Regions from separate parts of the Geodermatophilus sp. SYSU D00697 genome, predicted to be linked through region 2. Evidence: riboswitches for the same ligand, from Rfam matches in the RefSeq annotation. Region 2 holds a riboswitch; the other holds the start of a gene.
What was found. Region 2 has a riboswitch for S-adenosylmethionine ahead of ACI79C_RS08495 (GNAT family N-acetyltransferase). Riboswitches for the same ligand answer to the same signal wherever they lie in the genome.

Region 1 (7,412 bases), on a different contig from region 2:
GTGAAGGCCCGGGGGCGGACGTCGAACAGGCAGAGGGTGCCCACGGTGAGCCCGCCGGGTCCGGTCAGCGGCTGCCCGGCGTAGAAGCGCACGTGCGGCGGACCGACGACCGCCGGACTGCCGGCGAACCGCGGGTCGAGGGCGGCGTCGGGGACGACGTGCACCCTCCCGAGGGCCATCGTGCGGTCGCAGAAGGACGCCTGTCGGTCCGCGCGCCCGCCGGGGAACCCCTGCGCGGACTTGAACCACAGCGAGTGCTCGTCGATGAGCGTGATGGTCGCGATGGGGACGTCGAAGACCCGCTGCGCCAGCCGGGTGATGCGGTCGAAGCGCTCCTCGGGGCCGGTCCCGAGCAGCTGCAGCCGCTCCAGCGCCCGCAGGCGCCGGGCCTCCGCGGGATCGGTCGGCTGGGCCGCCCGGGCGTCGGAGCGGGTCGGCGCGGCGGTCACCGGCCCGCCAGCCGGCGTCCGGCGAGGGCGCTCCGCATGGCGTCCGCGCCGGCCGGGCTGCTGGCGATCCGCCAGTCGGCCTCCTTGGCGTGGTCGAACCACACGAACGCCGCGACGTCGGGCTGCTCGTCGAGCCAGGCGACCAGGTCGCGGATCCAGGCGGCCTTGTCCCCGCCCTCTTCGGCCGAGGCCACCTCCGCGATGGTGATGGGGACCCCCGGTGCGAGGCCACGCAGTTCCTCGACGCTGTCGGCGAAGAGCTCCTCGGGCTCCTGCCAGGCGTGGCCGGGTCTGCTCGTCCCCCAGTTGTAGCCGTCCAGAGCCACCTGGTCGACGTAGCGAGCCCCCGGCCAGGTCACGGACAGTGGCGACGACCCCGCAAAAGAGACGTTCGGGTTCCACACGAACTGCACGTTTCCCGCCCGACGGGCCTCGAACACCTCCGTGACGTGACGGAACGCTGCGATGTGGTCGGCCGCGGTGGTGCCACCCACCCCGACCGCCCACGGGTACCAGTCCCCGTTCTGTTCGTGGGCGAAGCGCAGCAGCACCGGGCGTCCCCAGTCGCGCAGCGCGTCGGCCCACTGCCGGAGGTACGCGTCATGGGCACCCGCTGCGATGTCGGCCATCGAGAAGACCCGGTTCCCGGGATCGTCGGCGTCCCACGGCTCCCAGGTGACGACGGGAGTGGCCCCTCGTGCGGCGATGGCGTCCAGGTCGCCGACCGGGGGTGCAGCGGTGAAGTCGACGTAGACCACGACCAGGGAGGGTCGTTCCCCGGTGGCGGCCTCGACCGCGTCCAGCTCGCCGGTCGCCCGCGCCCCGCCGGGTGTGGTGACCCCGAAGGCGAGGGGCTCGGTGCGCTCGGGTGCGTCGCCCGTCGCGGCGGTCAGCACGGCGGCGCCGACCGTGGCCCCGACCGTGGCCCCGACGAGGAGCCCCCACCAGGGTCGGATGCGGGTCCCCACGACCTGGCGCAACGAGCGCCGGTCCGATCGGTCGCGCACTGTCGGGTGATCAGGTCCGCAGGAGTTCCCGCACGAGCGCGCCGACGGCGTCGATCTCGATGAGGAACCCGTCGTGCCCGTACGGCGAGGAGAGGACCCGCAGCGGCACGCCCAGCCCCTCGGCCACCTCCTCCTGCTGCCCCAGTGGGTAGAGCCGGTCGCTGTCGACGCCGGCGACGACAGCGCGTGCGGTCACCCGCGACAGCGCGGCCGCGATCCCGCCGCGTCCCCGGCCGACGTCCCAGGAGTTCATGGCCTCGGTCAGCACCACGTAGCTGCCCGGGTCGAACCGGCGGGCCAGCTTGGTCGCGTGGTGGTCGAGGTAGGAGGCGACGGCGTAGCGGCCGTCGTCCTGGACGACCGTGCCGAACCGCTCGTCGAGCTCCCCGGGGCTGCGGTAGGTGAGGTGGGCGATCCGGCGGGCCACCCCCAGCCCCGCCACGGGGCCGGGACCGGGCAGGTAGTCCCCGCCGGCCCAGGCCGGGTCGGCGAGGATCGCCGCCTGCTGGGTGGTCTGCGTGCCCAGCTGGTCGGCGCTCACCGCGGCGGCCGAGGCGAGGAAGAACAGCGCGTCCACCCGCTCGGGCAGCGCCACGGCCCACTCCAGCGCCCGCATCCCGCCCATCGAGCCGCCGAGCACCGCCGCCCAGCGGTCGATGCCCAGGGAGTCGGCGAGCGCCGCCTCCACCCGCACCTGGTCGTGCACGGTGACGGCCGGGAAGCGGGAGCCGTGGGGGGCGCCGTCCGGCGCGGGGGACGAGGGTCCCGTCGTCCCCTGGCAGCCGCCGAGCACGTTGGCGCAGACGACGAAGAACCGGTCGGTGTCCAGCGGCGCCCCGGGCCCGACCAGCCCGTCCCACCACCCCGGCGTCGGGTGGCCGGGCCCGGCGGGGCCGGCGACGTGGCTGTCGCCGGTGAGCGCGTGCTCCACCAGGACGGCGTTGCCGCCGTCGGGCGCGAGCGTCCCCCAGGTCTCGTAGGCGACCCGCACCGCCGGCAGCTGCCCGCCGTGTTCCAGCAGGAACGGCCCGGGCAGGGAGAGGAAGAGCCGGTCGCCGACCGGGTCCCCCTCCCGCCAGCCCCCGGGGCGGAGCGGGGCCCAGGACGCGACCCGGGCCCCGCCCACCTCAGGCCTCCTTGGCCGCGCGGAAGCCGGCCTCCAGGTCGGCGAGGATGTCGTCGATCCCCTCGAGGCCGACGGCCAGCCGCACCAGTCCGGGGGTGACGCCGGTGGTCAGCTGCTCCTCGGGGGTCAGCTGGGAGTGCGTCGTCGACGCCGGGTGGATCACCAGGCTGCGGACGTCGCCGATGTTGGCCACGTGGCTGTGCAGCTCCAGCGCGTCGACGAAGCGCTTGCCGGCCTCCACCCCGCCGCGCAGCTCGAAGGTGAGGACGGCGCCGGCGCCACGCGGTGCGTACTTCTGCTGCGCCGCGTGCCAGGGGGACGACGGCAGCCCGGGGTAGTTCACCCGGTCGACCGCGTCGTGGCCCTCGAGGAACTCCGCGACCCGCTGGGCGTTGGCCACGTGCCGCTCCATGCGCAGCGACAGGGTCTCGATGCCCTGGACCACCAGGAAGGCGTTGAACGGGGAGATGGCCGGGCCGAGGTCGCGCAGCAGCTGCACGCGCGCCTTGAGCGCGTAGGCCGGGGCGCCCAGGTCGGCGTAGACGACGCCGTGGTAGGTGGGGTCGGGCTCGGTGAAGCCGGGGAACTTCCCGTTCCGCCAGTCGAAGTTGCCCGAGTCGACGATCAGGCCGGCGATCGCGGTGCCGTGACCGCCCAGGTACTTGGTCGCCGAGTGGACGACGACGTCGGCGCCGAACTCGATCGGCCGGATCAGGTAGGGCGTGGCGATGGTGTTGTCGACGATCAGCGGGACGCCGTTGCGGTGGGCCACCTCCGCCACCGCGCTGGTGTCGAGCACGTCGCCCTTCGGGTTGCCGATCGACTCGGCGTAGAAGGCCTTGGTGTTCTCCTGCACCAGCGACTGCCAGTTCTCCGGGTCGTCGGGGTCCTCGACGAAGGAGACGCTGACCCCGAGCTTCGGCAGCGAGTGGTGCAGCAGGTTGTACGTGCCGCCGTACAGGGAGGCGGAGGCGACGACGTGGCTGCCGGCCTCGGCGATGTTGAGGATCGCGAGGGTCTCGGCGGCCTGCCCGCTGGAGACGGCCAGCGCCGCGACGCCGCCCTCCAGCGAGGCGACGCGCTGCTCCAGCGCGTCCTGCGTCGGGTTCATGATCCGGGTGTAGATGTTGCCCATCTCGGCCAGCGCGAACAGGTCGGCGGCGTGCTGGGCGTCGCGGAACTGGTAGCTCGTCGTCGCGTAGATCGGCAGGGCGCGGGCGCCGGTCGTCGGGTCCGGGCTCGTACCGGCGTGGATCTGCCGGGTCTCGAAGCTCCAGCTCTGCGGGTCGGTCATGCGCCGGTCTCCTCTCGTCGGGAGACCCCGCGGCGCACGGGGACCTCCGTCCTTGCCGGACGGCGGGCGCCGTCCGGCCGGCTCTTCCCCTGGAGCACCTCGGACGGAGTCGAGGTTGCCGGGCAGCCAGCCAGGTGCTTTGCACTGCCTCTCGTGAGCCAGGCGTGATCCTAGGCAGGTCGCGTCGGCGGGGGAGACGCCCCCCACCTGTGCGAGCGCCCGGCCGGCCCCCGGCCACCAGGGCGGTCCCGCGGCGGTCCGGCAGGCTGGCGCCGTGCGCGCACTCGTCTTCGACACCTTCGGCGGCCCGCTGACCGTGCGGGAGGTGCCCGATCCCGACCCAGCCCCGGACGGCGTCGTCGTCCGGGTCGGTGCCAGCGGGATCTGCCGCAGCGACTGGCACGCCTGGCAGGGCCACGACCCCGACGTCGTCCTGCCGCACGTGCCCGGGCACGAGCTGGCCGGCACGGTGGCCGCGGTCGGTGCCGGCGTCCGCCGGTGGCGGGTGGGGGACCGGGTCACCGTGCCCTTCGTCAACGCCTGCGGCCGGTGCGCCCAGTGCGCCGCCGGGGACCACCAGGTCTGCCCGCGCCAGACCCAGCCCGGCTCCACCTCCTGGGGCTCGCTGGCCGAGCACGTCGCGCTGGACGCCGCCGACGTCAACCTGGTGGGACTGCCCGACGCGCTCGACGAGGCGACCGCGGCGAGCCTGGGCTGCCGGTACGCCACGGCCTTCCGGGCGGTCGTGCAGGTCGGCGCGGTGCGCCCCGGCGAGTGGGTGGCCGTGCACGGCTGCGGCGGCGTGGGGCTCTCCGCGGTCCAGGTCGCCGCCGCCGCGGGTGCCCGCGTGGTCGCCGTCGACGTCTCCGCGGGAGCCCTGGAGCTCGCGCTCCAGCTGGGCGCGGAGTCCGCGGTGGACGGCGGAGGGGACGTCGTGGCGGCGGTCGCGGAGCTGACCGGCGGCGGGGCGCACGTCTCCCTCGACGCGCTCGGCGCCGCGGTCACCTGCGAGAACTCGGTCCGCTGCCTGCGCCCGCGGGGCCGGCACGTGCAGGTCGGGCTGCTGCCACCGGCCCAGGGGAGGCCCGCGGTGCCGATGGAGCGGGTGATCGCCCTGGAGCTGCAGGTTCTGGGCAGCCACGGCATGGCCGCGCACGCCTACCCCGGGCTGCTGGGCCTCATCGCGGCCGGGCGGCTGGCCCCGCAGCGGCTGGTCACCCGGGAGCTGACCCTCGACGACGCCGGGGCGGCGCTGGCCGAGGTCGGCCGCACCCCCGGCGTCGCGGTGGTGACGTCGTGGTGAGGCCGTGGCTCAGAGCACCTTGGACAGGAACGCCTGGCAGCGCGGGTGCCGCGGGTCGGTGAGCACCCGCCGGGGGTCGCCGGCCTCCAGCACCACGCCCTCGTCCATGAAGACCAGCGTGTCGCCGACCTCGCGCGCGAAGCCCATCTCGTGGGTGACGACGACCATCGTCATCCCCGACTCGGCCAGGCCGCGCATGACGTCGAGGACCTCCCCCACCAGCTCCGGGTCCAGCGCGGACGTCGGCTCGTCGAAGAGCATGAGCTTGGGCTCCATCGCCAGCGCCCGGGCGATCGCCACCCGCTGCTGCTGCCCGCCGGAGAGCTGGTTCGGGTAGTTGTGCACCCGCTCGCCGAGCCCGACCCGCTCCAGCAGCTCGATGCCCCGCTGCCGCGCCGTCTCCTTGCGCACGCCCTTCACCCGCGTCGGCGCCTCGACGACGTTCTCCAGCGCCGTCATGTGCGGGAAGAGGTTGAACCGCTGGAACACCATGCCGATGTCCCGGCGCTGCGCGGCGACCTCCCTGTCCCGGAGCTCGTGCAGCTTGCCGCCGCGCTCGCGGTAGCCCACGAGCTGACCGTCGACCCACAGCCGTCCGGCGTCGATCTTCTCCAGGTGGTTGATGCAGCGCAGGAACGTCGACTTGCCCGAGCCGGACGGGCCGATGACGCAGACCACCTCGCCCGGGGCGACCTCGAGGTCGATGCCCCGGAGCACCTCGACGGAGCCGAAGGACTTGTGCACCCCCTCGGCCCGGACCATGGCCTGCCCGTCGCCGGTCACTTCGAGCTCCCCACGTCGGCCGCCCGGCGGGCGGCGCGCTGTGCCCGGGTCTCCCGCGAGCCGACGCCCCGGCTGAACCGCCGCTCCAGGAAGTACTGGCCGACCATGAGCAGGCTGGCCAGGGCCACGTACCAGAGGATCGAGGCGACGGCCATCGGGATGATCTGGAAGGTGCGGCTGCCGATGGCCCGCAGCTGGAAGTTCAGCTCCGCGCTCACCGGGACGGCGATGAGCAGGGAGGTGTCCTTGAGCATGGCGATCGTCTCGTTGCCGGTCGGCGGGATGATCACCCGCATCGCCTGCGGCAGCACGATCCGGCGCAGGGTCGTGCTCCGGCTCATGCCCAGCGCGCTGGCCGCCTCGGCCTGGCCGGGGTCGACCGACTGGATGCCGGCCCGCACGATCTCGGCCATGTAGGCGCCCTCGGACAGCGCCAGCCCGATCAGGCCGGCCACGAAGCCGGTGAAGATCTGGTTGCCGTCCAGGCCGAACAGCCGCAGGTCCGCGTCGAAGCCGAACAGGTCCATCAGCTGCCGGTCGAAGGGGAAACCGAACTCGTAGGTCGCGTAGAGGGCGCCGAGGTTGGCGACGAAGAACAGCAGCACGATCCGCGGGATGGCGCGGAAGATCCAGATGTAGGTCCAGGCCGCGCCGGACACGACCGGGTTCGGCGAGAGCCGCATGACCGCCAGGACGATGCCCAGCACGACGCCCAGCAGCATCGCCAGCACGGTCATGACCAGCGTCGTCCGGGCCCCGCGGAGCACCGGCGGGCTGAACATGTTGTCGAACATGAAGCCCCACTGGAACACCGGGTTGGTGACCAGCATGTGGACGAACATCGCCGCCAGCACCGCGATGACGGCGGTGGCGATCCAGCGGCCGGGGTGCCGGACCGGCACCGCCCGGATCTGCTCGGGCGGTGCCGGCCGGGCCGTCGTGTCGGCGGCCATGACGGGGGCTCCGGGTCAGCCGACGGTGGGGTTCACCGTCGGGTCGTCGATGGCGCCGTCCTCGACGCCCCACCGCGAGAGCACCTCGGTGTAGGTGCCGTCGTCGATGAGCGCCTGGACGGCGTCGGCGACCGCCTGGGCGAAGTCGGCCTGGTCCTGGGCCACCACGTAGCCGTAGGGGGCGGCGTCGTAGATGTCGCCGAGCAGTTCGAGCTGGCCGTTGGTCTGCTGCACGGCGTAGGCCATGATCGGGGAGTCGGCGAGGCCGGCGACCGCGGCGCCGGAGACGATCGCCGCGGTGGCGTCGCTCTGCAGGTCGTACTGGTTGATCGTGATCGGCTCCTCGCCGGCGGCCTCGCAGGCGTCCGACCGGGCGGTGAGGTCCTCGACCTGCACGGTGGCCTTCTGGACGGCGATGGTCAGCCCGCAGGCGTTGTCCGGGTCGACCCCCTCGGGGTTGCCGGCCTTGGTCGCCCACTGGGTGCCGGCCTCGTAGT
Region 2 (7,412 bases):
GCGACCTCCACCGCGTCGGCCGCGGCGAGCTCGCGGAGCGCGGCGGCGGCCCGCTCGCGCTCGGGCGGCGGGAAGAAGTCGCGGCGCCCGATCGCGCGGAACTCCGTGCGCAGCCGGCGCAGCGCCCGGGCGCGGTCGGTCGCCGCCCCGGTCGCGGCGGCCCGGCACTCCGCGGCCAGCGCCCGGTACTCCTCGGCCCGCGCCTCGGCCATGCGGGTGGCCAGCTCCCGCTCCTGCGCGACCGACGTCGGCCGGGCCACCCACAGCCCCGCCGTGCCGTCCGCCACCAGCACGTCCTCGGCCAGCCACTCCAGCTGCTCGCGGGTGCGCGCGTCGGCCGGCAGCGCGACCAGCCCGTCGGCGAGCTGGGCCACGCCGAGCCGGCGCAGCCGCCGCCACAGCGTCGTCCGCGGGCCGGAGGGCTCGCGCGGCAACCGGTAGGACAGCAGCACCCACTCGCCGGGCGTCATGCGGTGATGCAACCATGGTTGCAGCGCCGCGTCCAGGGGTCAGCCGTGGGCGGCGGTCACGCGGCCCCGGCGGTGGTCGTGGCCAGGGCGGGCGCGGCGTCGGCGGTCAGCCCGCGCCACAGGTCGCGGGCCAGGGCGTCGTTCTGGCGGAAGAAGGGCGCGTTGGTCCGCGGCCGGGCGAAGGCGGCGACCTGCGCGCCGGCGGTCCAGAAGCCGACGGCGGACACCCGCTCGCTCGGGGTGCCGTCCGCGGTGACCAGCCGGCCGCTCGGGTCGACGTCCAGCCGGCCCGTGCGCCGGACGCCGCCCGGCCCGGCGGGGTCGGCCAGCACCCGCTCGCGCCCCTCGCCGCGGCGCAGCAGGCCGGCGACGACCGGGTCCGGGGTCGCGGACACGTCCGGTGAGGGCAGCCGGGCCTCCACGAGCGCCCGCGCCTCGACGACCCCGGGGACGCTCGACGAGTGCGCCCGGAAGACGCCGGCGTCCTCGTCGAGCACCACGACGGTGTCCGCGCCCAGGAAGCGCACCACCCCTGCCTCGGACAGCGCGAGCAACTCCTCCAGCCGCGGGCCGGGCGGGCCGCTGGCGAGGTAGCTGAACAGGTTCATCCACCAGCCGGAGACGTCCTCGGCCTCCGACCGGGGCGTCAGCCGTCGCGCGGCCACCAGCCCGGCGATCGTGCCGTGGCACTGCAGCAGCGCGGTGAAGACGGCCGCGTCGGTGCTGTGCGCCGGGTCGGCGGCCCGGGCCAGGTCCGCGCGCACGTGCCGGCGCACCGCCTCCTGCAGGGTCGCGCGGTCGGGGAAGGACCGCCCGGCGAGGGGGCGGTCGCGCGCCGCGAGGTCGAACCGGTCGACCGGGTCGGGGACCGCGCGGGCCACGAGCGCGCGGTCCGCGCGGGGCCCGGCCGCCCCGGCCCAGGCCTCGGCGAACTCGTCCCACGGCACCGCGGTCCGCTCCGGGTGGGCGCGGAACAGCTCGGTGTAGTGCGCCCAGCCGAGCTCGCGCTCGATCAGCGGGGCGAGGTCGGTGCGCAGGTCCAGCGGCCGGTCCGGCCCGAAGGCGGCGTCGACCGCCGCCGGCGTGAAGAAGCGCAGCGGCACCGGCGGCCCCGCCCACGGGTAGGCAAGCTTCGACCGGTACGGGACGCCGCGGCGGGATCCGACGTGCAGCACCGGCTCCCGTCCCGAGGCCAGATAGCGCAGCCGGCCGTCGTCCCCGCGCCGGAACCGCCCGCCGCGGCCGCTGGTCAGCAGCACGGCCAGGTCGACGAAGGCGAGCCCGGCCCCGCGGACGAGCACGTCCTCCCCCGGCGCGAGGGCGGAGAGGTCGAGGTCGGCGGTGTAGCCGGTGGGCAGGTAGGTCAGGCCGGACCGGGCCGCCGCCGCGACCGCCCGCCGCTCGGCGGGCGTCGGCCGCGCCTCGAGGTGCCCCTGCGCGAGGACGACGGCGTCGGCGGCGAGCACCCCGCCGTCGGCCAGCCGCACCCGGGCGCCGTCGGGCCCCTCGGCCACGTCGACGACCCGCGTGGCGTGCAGGTGGACGTCGAGCCACGGCGCCGCCCCGGCGACCACGCGCTCGAGCACCCAGCCCAGGTAGGCGTTGACCAGCGGGCGGGACGGGAAGGACGCCGGCCCCAGTCGGCGGGCCTCCTGCCCGACCGGGTCGTCGGCGGGCCGGTCCTGCGCGACGTCGCGCACCCAGTCCCACAGCGTCGTCCCCTCGCCCACCGGGCCGTCGACGAGCACCGACGGGTCGGGCAGCACGGTGACGTCGCCGACCAGGGAGTTGGCCCACAGCAGCTCCGGCTGGGCGGCCCGCCACACCCGGCCGCCGCCCGGCGGGAACGGGTCGACGAGGTGGACCTGCAGGCGGGGGCCGGCCGACAGCTCGGGTGCGGAGGCGACGAGTCGCTCGAGCACGCCGACGGCGGTCGGGCCGGCGCCGACGATGCACAGCGTGGGCAGGCGGGCGGGGTCGGGCAGGGACATGCGGGAGGGCTCCTGTGCCGGGGACGGACGGGGGGCGGTCAGTCCGCCGGACACAGGGCGCTGCAGGTGCGGAGCAGGTCGACGTGCCGTCGCTGCGCCAGTTCCGGCCGGGTCACGTCGCCTCCTCCCTCCGCACGTCCGTCACGCGCCGCTGCAATGTCTACCAAATCGATCGGGATTGACGGGTAGTCGGCTCGCCGCCTATGGTCCCGGCCAGGTCCTGAGTGCCAGCACCAAGCCCCGGCTCGCTGGCCGGCAACCCTCCGCTGCGACGGGGTGCCCCGGGTGACGACCTGGCGGACGCACCCCGCGTCCGCAAGTCCGCAGCCCTCCCGGGCTCTGACCGAGGAGCACCAGCAGTGAGTTGCCGGAGCGCGCCGAGCGTGCGGGACCGTTCGACCGTCCTGGTCGGCCGGCCCACGATCGACCTCCTGCGCACCGACAGCGCCCTCTGTCGCTGAGGCATTCCCTCCCCTGACCGGCTCCGGCCGGTCCCCGCGGCACCGCCCGCTCCTGCCCACCGCCCCCGCGCGGTGCCGGCGGCGTGCCCGCGCGCCCCCACCCGCTCGTCCCCTGGAGCACCCGCATGTCCCGCACCCCCCTGCCCGGCCTCGTCCACCCTCCCTCGCGGGTGGTCCGGTGACCGCCGCGCCCGGGCTGGCCGTGGTCAGCGTCCACCCCGACGACCCGCTCGCCGCGCCGCTGTTCGCCGAGCTGCTGTACGAGTACGACAGCCGCTACGGCGACCTGTACGGCGGTGCCGCGGCGGAACTCACCCGTCACCCGGCCGCGGAGTTCCTCCCGCCGGACGGCGAGCTGGTCCTGCTGCTGGAGGACGGCGCCCCGGTCGCCGGCGGTGCCTACCGGCGGCACGCCGACCCCGGTACCGCCGAGGTCAAGCGGATGTGGACCGCCGCCGCGCACCGCCGCCGGGGGCTGGCCCGCCGGGTGCTCGCCGAGCTCGAGACCCGGGCCGCCGCCCGCGGCTACACCCGCATGTACCTGACGACCGGCCCCCGCCAGCCGGAGGCCAGGGCCCTCTACCTGGCCGCCGGCTGGGCGCCGCTGTTCGACCCCGCCGTCGCCCGCCCCACCGACCTGGCGACCCTGCGCACCCTGCCCCCCGGGCAGCTCGCGTACGCCTTCGAGAAGCCCCTGGGAGACCCCGCATGACCACGCTCGTGCCGCGGCCCACCGAGGAGACCGCCGCTCCCCCGCCGACCGGGACGCCCTACGACCAGCTCCGGGTGGTGCCCGCCCGCCACCCCGGCCGCTGGGTGGCCACCGCCGTCGTCGCCGTCCTGCTCGCGATGGTGGCCAACTCGCTGGTCACCAACCCGCGGTGGGAGTGGGACGTCGTCGCCGCCTACCTCACCGAGGAGTCGATCGTCCGGGGAGTCTGGACGACGATCCAGCTGACGCTGATCACCGCCGTGCTCGGTTTCGCCCTCGGCACGGTCCTGGCGCTCATGCGGCTGTCCCGATCCCCGCTGCTGCAGGCGGTGAGCTGGGGCTACACCTGGGTGTTCCGCTCGGTGCCGCTGATCCTGCAGCTGCTGCTCTGGTACAACCTCGCCTACCTCTACCAGCACCTGGACTTCGGCATCCCGTTCGGCCCGTCGTTCGGCAGCGTCGAGACGCTGTCACTGATCGACAAGTTCGGCGCCGCCATCCTGGGGCTCGGCCTCCACCAGGCGGCGTACTCCGCCGAGATCGTCCGGGCCGGCATCCTCTCGGTGGACCAGGGCCAGCTGGAGGCGGCCGCATCGCTGGGCATCCCGCGGCGCCGGCAGACCACCCGCATCGTGCTGCCGCAGGCGATGCGCTCGATCGTGCCGACGGCGGTCAACGAGGTGATCGGCCTGTTCAAGGGCACCTCGATCGTATACGTGCTGGCCCTCGGCGAGCTGTTCTACACGGTGAGCGTCATCTACGGCCGCACGCAGCGGGTGCTGCCGATGCTCATCGTGGCGGCGGTCTGGTACGTCGTCCTGACCACGGTGGTCACGGTGATCCAGTACCACGTCGAGCGGTACTACGCCCGCGGCGCCGTCCGCACCCTCCCGCCGACGCCGCTGCAGCGGCTGCGCGCCAACCTGACCGCGGGCCTGGCCCGGGTCCGTCCCGGCTCCGAGGTGACCCGGTGACCGCCGCCCCCCTGACCACCCGTCCCGGTCGCGTCGAGGTGCACGGCGTGCACAAGTCCTTCGGCGCGGTCGAGGTGCTGCACGGGGTCGACCTGGTCGTCGAGCCGGGCACCGTGACCGTCGTCCTCGGGCCGTCGGGCTCGGGCAAGTCGACGCTGCTGCGCAGCATCAACCACCTGGAGAAGGTCGACCGCGGCTTCGTGGCGCTCGACGGCGAGCTCGTCGGCTACCGCCGCCGCGCACACCGGGACGGCGACCGGCTGCACGAGCTGAAGGAGAAGGACCTGCTGCGCCAGCGCACCCGGTTCGGCTTCGTGTTCCAGGACTTCAACCTCTTCCCGCACCTGACCGCGCTGGAGAACGTGGTGGAGGCGCCGGTGTCGGCGCAGGGCCGCCGGCGCCGGGAGGTCGAGACGGAGGCGCGCGAGCTGCTCGCCCGCGTGGGCCTGGCCGACCGGGCCGGCGCCTACCCCCGGCAGCTGTCCGGCGGGCAGCAGCAGCGGGTGGCCATCGCCCGCGCGCTGGCCATGCGGCCGGCCGTGCTGCTGTTCGACGAGCCCACCTCGGCGCTGGACCCCGAGCTGGTCGGCGAGGTGCTCGGCGTCATCGAGGACCTCGCCCGCGACGGCACCACGATGGTCGTCGTCACCCACGAGATCGCCTTCGCCCGCGAGGCCGCCGACCAGGTGGTCTTCATGGACGACGGCCGCATCGTCGAGGCCGGCCCGCCCGAGCAGGTGCTCGACGACCCGCAGCACGAACGCACCCGCGCCTTCCTCGCCAAGGTCCTCTGAAGAAGGACCCCGCTGCCCCCACGCCTCGCGAGCTCGGCGCGGGCCCCTGCAGCGGGGCCAGTTCCCCACGTCATCTACGGAGGCACGTCCACATGACCCGCACCCGCACCCACCGCCGCGCCGTCCGGCCGGCCGGAGCGCTCCCCGTGGGGACCGCGCTGACCCTGTCGACCGTGGTCTTCCTGTCCGCCTGCACCAGCTCCGCCGAGATCGAGTCCGAGGCGCGAGCCGATGCCGCCGCGGAGGCCGGGGCGACCGCGGCGGCCCTGGAGGTGGACACGAGTCCGGAGCAGACCGGCCGGGTCCACACCGACCTGGACCCCGACGCCGCCGCGCTCGTGCCGGCCGACATCGCCGAGGACGGGGAGCTGACCGTCGGCGTCGTCGGCACCGGAGAGCCGCCGCTGGGTTTCCTCGCCGACGACAACGCCACCGTCGTCGGCAGCGAGGTCGACATCGCCTCCCTGGTCGCCGACTCCCTCGGCCTCGAGCTCGAGGTGGTGAACGTGGCCTGGGAGCAGTGGCCCCTGGGCGTCCAGAGCGGCGACCTCGAGGCGGTGTTCAGCAACGTCGGCGTCAACGACGAGCGGCTCCAGCTGTTCGACTTCGCCACCTACCGCCAGGGCGTCATGGCGTTCACCGCGAAGCCCGGCAGCGGGCTGTCGATCGCCGGCGCCGAGGACATCGCCGGCCTGACCGTGGCTGTCGGCTCGGGCACCAACCAGGAGCGGATCCTGCTGGACTGGAACGCGCAGAACGAGGCCGCCGGGCTGGAACCCGCACAGCTGGAGTACCACGCCAACGCCGCGGACGCCCTGCTGGCGCTGCAGTCGGGCCGGATCGACACCTACATCGGGCCGAACCCGAACGCCGTCCACCAGCAGTCGGTCGGGGACGTCGAGGTCGTCGGCACGGTCAACGCCGGGTGGCCGAACACCACCTACGTCGCCGCGACCTCGCTCAAGGGCAACGGCCTGGTGGACGCCGTCGAGGCGGCGCTGCGGCACGCGTTCGAGGACGGCACCTACGCGCAGACCCTCGAGCGGTGGGGCCTGTCCGACGAGGCCGTCGACGAGCCGGTGGTCAACCCGACCGTGGGGTCCTGAGCCGCGGGGCGGGGGCGCGCCGAACCCCGCGACCGACCCCCGGCCCGCGCAGCTGCGGTGTCCCTCGCGCTCCTGCGGTGCTGCAGCGCCGCGGGAGCGCGAGGAACACCGCAGGAGCGGCGATGCGTGGCGTCAGTCGCCCGGACGGCAGCGGTCCAGGAACCGCAGGATCGCGTCGTTGACCAGCCGAGGCTGGTCCTCGTGCACGAGGTGGGACGCGCCCGGCACGCGGACCTGCTCGACCCGAGGCAGCAGCGTCCCCAGCCACCGGCTGAGCAGCCGCACGACGACGGGGCTCCGGGCGCCGGTGAGCAGCAACGTGGGCACTCGGACACCGCGGAGCGCGTCCTCGCCCAGCGGCGGGAAGCCGGCCCGCAGGCTCGGCGCCAGCGTCGTCGCGTTCTCCCGCATCTGCTGCCGGCGCTCCTGCGTGAGCCTCCCGAACGCCTCCCGGCCCAGCACGCCGCGGGCGAAGACCTGCCAGGCGCGCTCGTCGTCGCCCCGGCGGTGCGCCCGGGTCATCGGCACGAAGGTGCGCAGGCCGAACGCGAGGACCGCGAGCGTGGTGCCGGGGTGCCGGAGCAGGCTGCGCGCGAGCGCCCCCGGGTGCGGCCGCGGGCCGGGGCCCAGCACGAGCGACAGCACCGGCGGCTCCTCGAGGACCAGGCTGCGGACGGCGTCCGGGTGCTCGATCGCGGTGAGCAGGCAGATGGACGCGCCCCACGAGTTCCCGACCAGGTGCGCCGGCGCCGCTCCCAGCGCCCGGAGGACGGCGACCAGGTCGTCGACGTGCACGGGCACCGGGTCGGCGGCACCCGGCGGGACGTCGGCGTTGGGCCGGGCGTACCGGCGGCTGTAGGCGATCGCCCGGTACCGCGTCGCGACCGGTTCGAGCTGGGCCGCC

Region 1: linked by a shared signal. The riboswitch ahead of ACI79C_RS11645 (bifunctional o-acetylhomoserine/o-acetylserine sulfhydrylase) and the one ahead of ACI79C_RS08495 (GNAT family N-acetyltransferase) in region 2 are both predicted to bind S-adenosylmethionine.

The regions. Positions count from the first base shown of each region.
Region 1 is NZ_JBJGYV010000011.1:71,113-78,524, reverse strand. It holds gene ACI79C_RS11660 (PP2C family protein-serine/threonine phosphatase) at 1-449, opposite strand, end outside; gene ACI79C_RS11655 (glycoside hydrolase family 26 protein) at 446-1,417, opposite strand; gene metX (homoserine O-acetyltransferase MetX) at 1,467-2,582, opposite strand; gene ACI79C_RS11645 (bifunctional o-acetylhomoserine/o-acetylserine sulfhydrylase) at 2,584-3,876, opposite strand; SAM riboswitch class IV at 3,920-4,035, opposite strand; gene ACI79C_RS11640 (zinc-dependent alcohol dehydrogenase family protein) at 4,151-5,179, shown strand; gene ACI79C_RS11635 (amino acid ABC transporter ATP-binding protein) at 5,189-5,962, opposite strand; gene ACI79C_RS11630 (amino acid ABC transporter permease) at 5,959-6,915, opposite strand; gene ACI79C_RS11625 (ABC transporter substrate-binding protein) at 6,931-7,412, opposite strand, start outside.
Region 2 is NZ_JBJGYV010000007.1:48,321-55,732, forward strand. It holds gene ACI79C_RS08485 (Chromate resistance protein ChrB) at 1-470, opposite strand, end outside; gene ACI79C_RS08490 (FAD/NAD(P)-binding protein) at 527-2,461, opposite strand; SAM riboswitch class IV at 2,678-2,789, shown strand; gene ACI79C_RS08495 (GNAT family N-acetyltransferase) at 3,101-3,634, shown strand; gene ACI79C_RS08500 (amino acid ABC transporter permease) at 3,631-4,608, shown strand; gene ACI79C_RS08505 (amino acid ABC transporter ATP-binding protein) at 4,605-5,402, shown strand; gene ACI79C_RS08510 (transporter substrate-binding domain-containing protein) at 5,495-6,508, shown strand; gene ACI79C_RS08515 (alpha/beta fold hydrolase) at 6,641-7,412, opposite strand, start outside.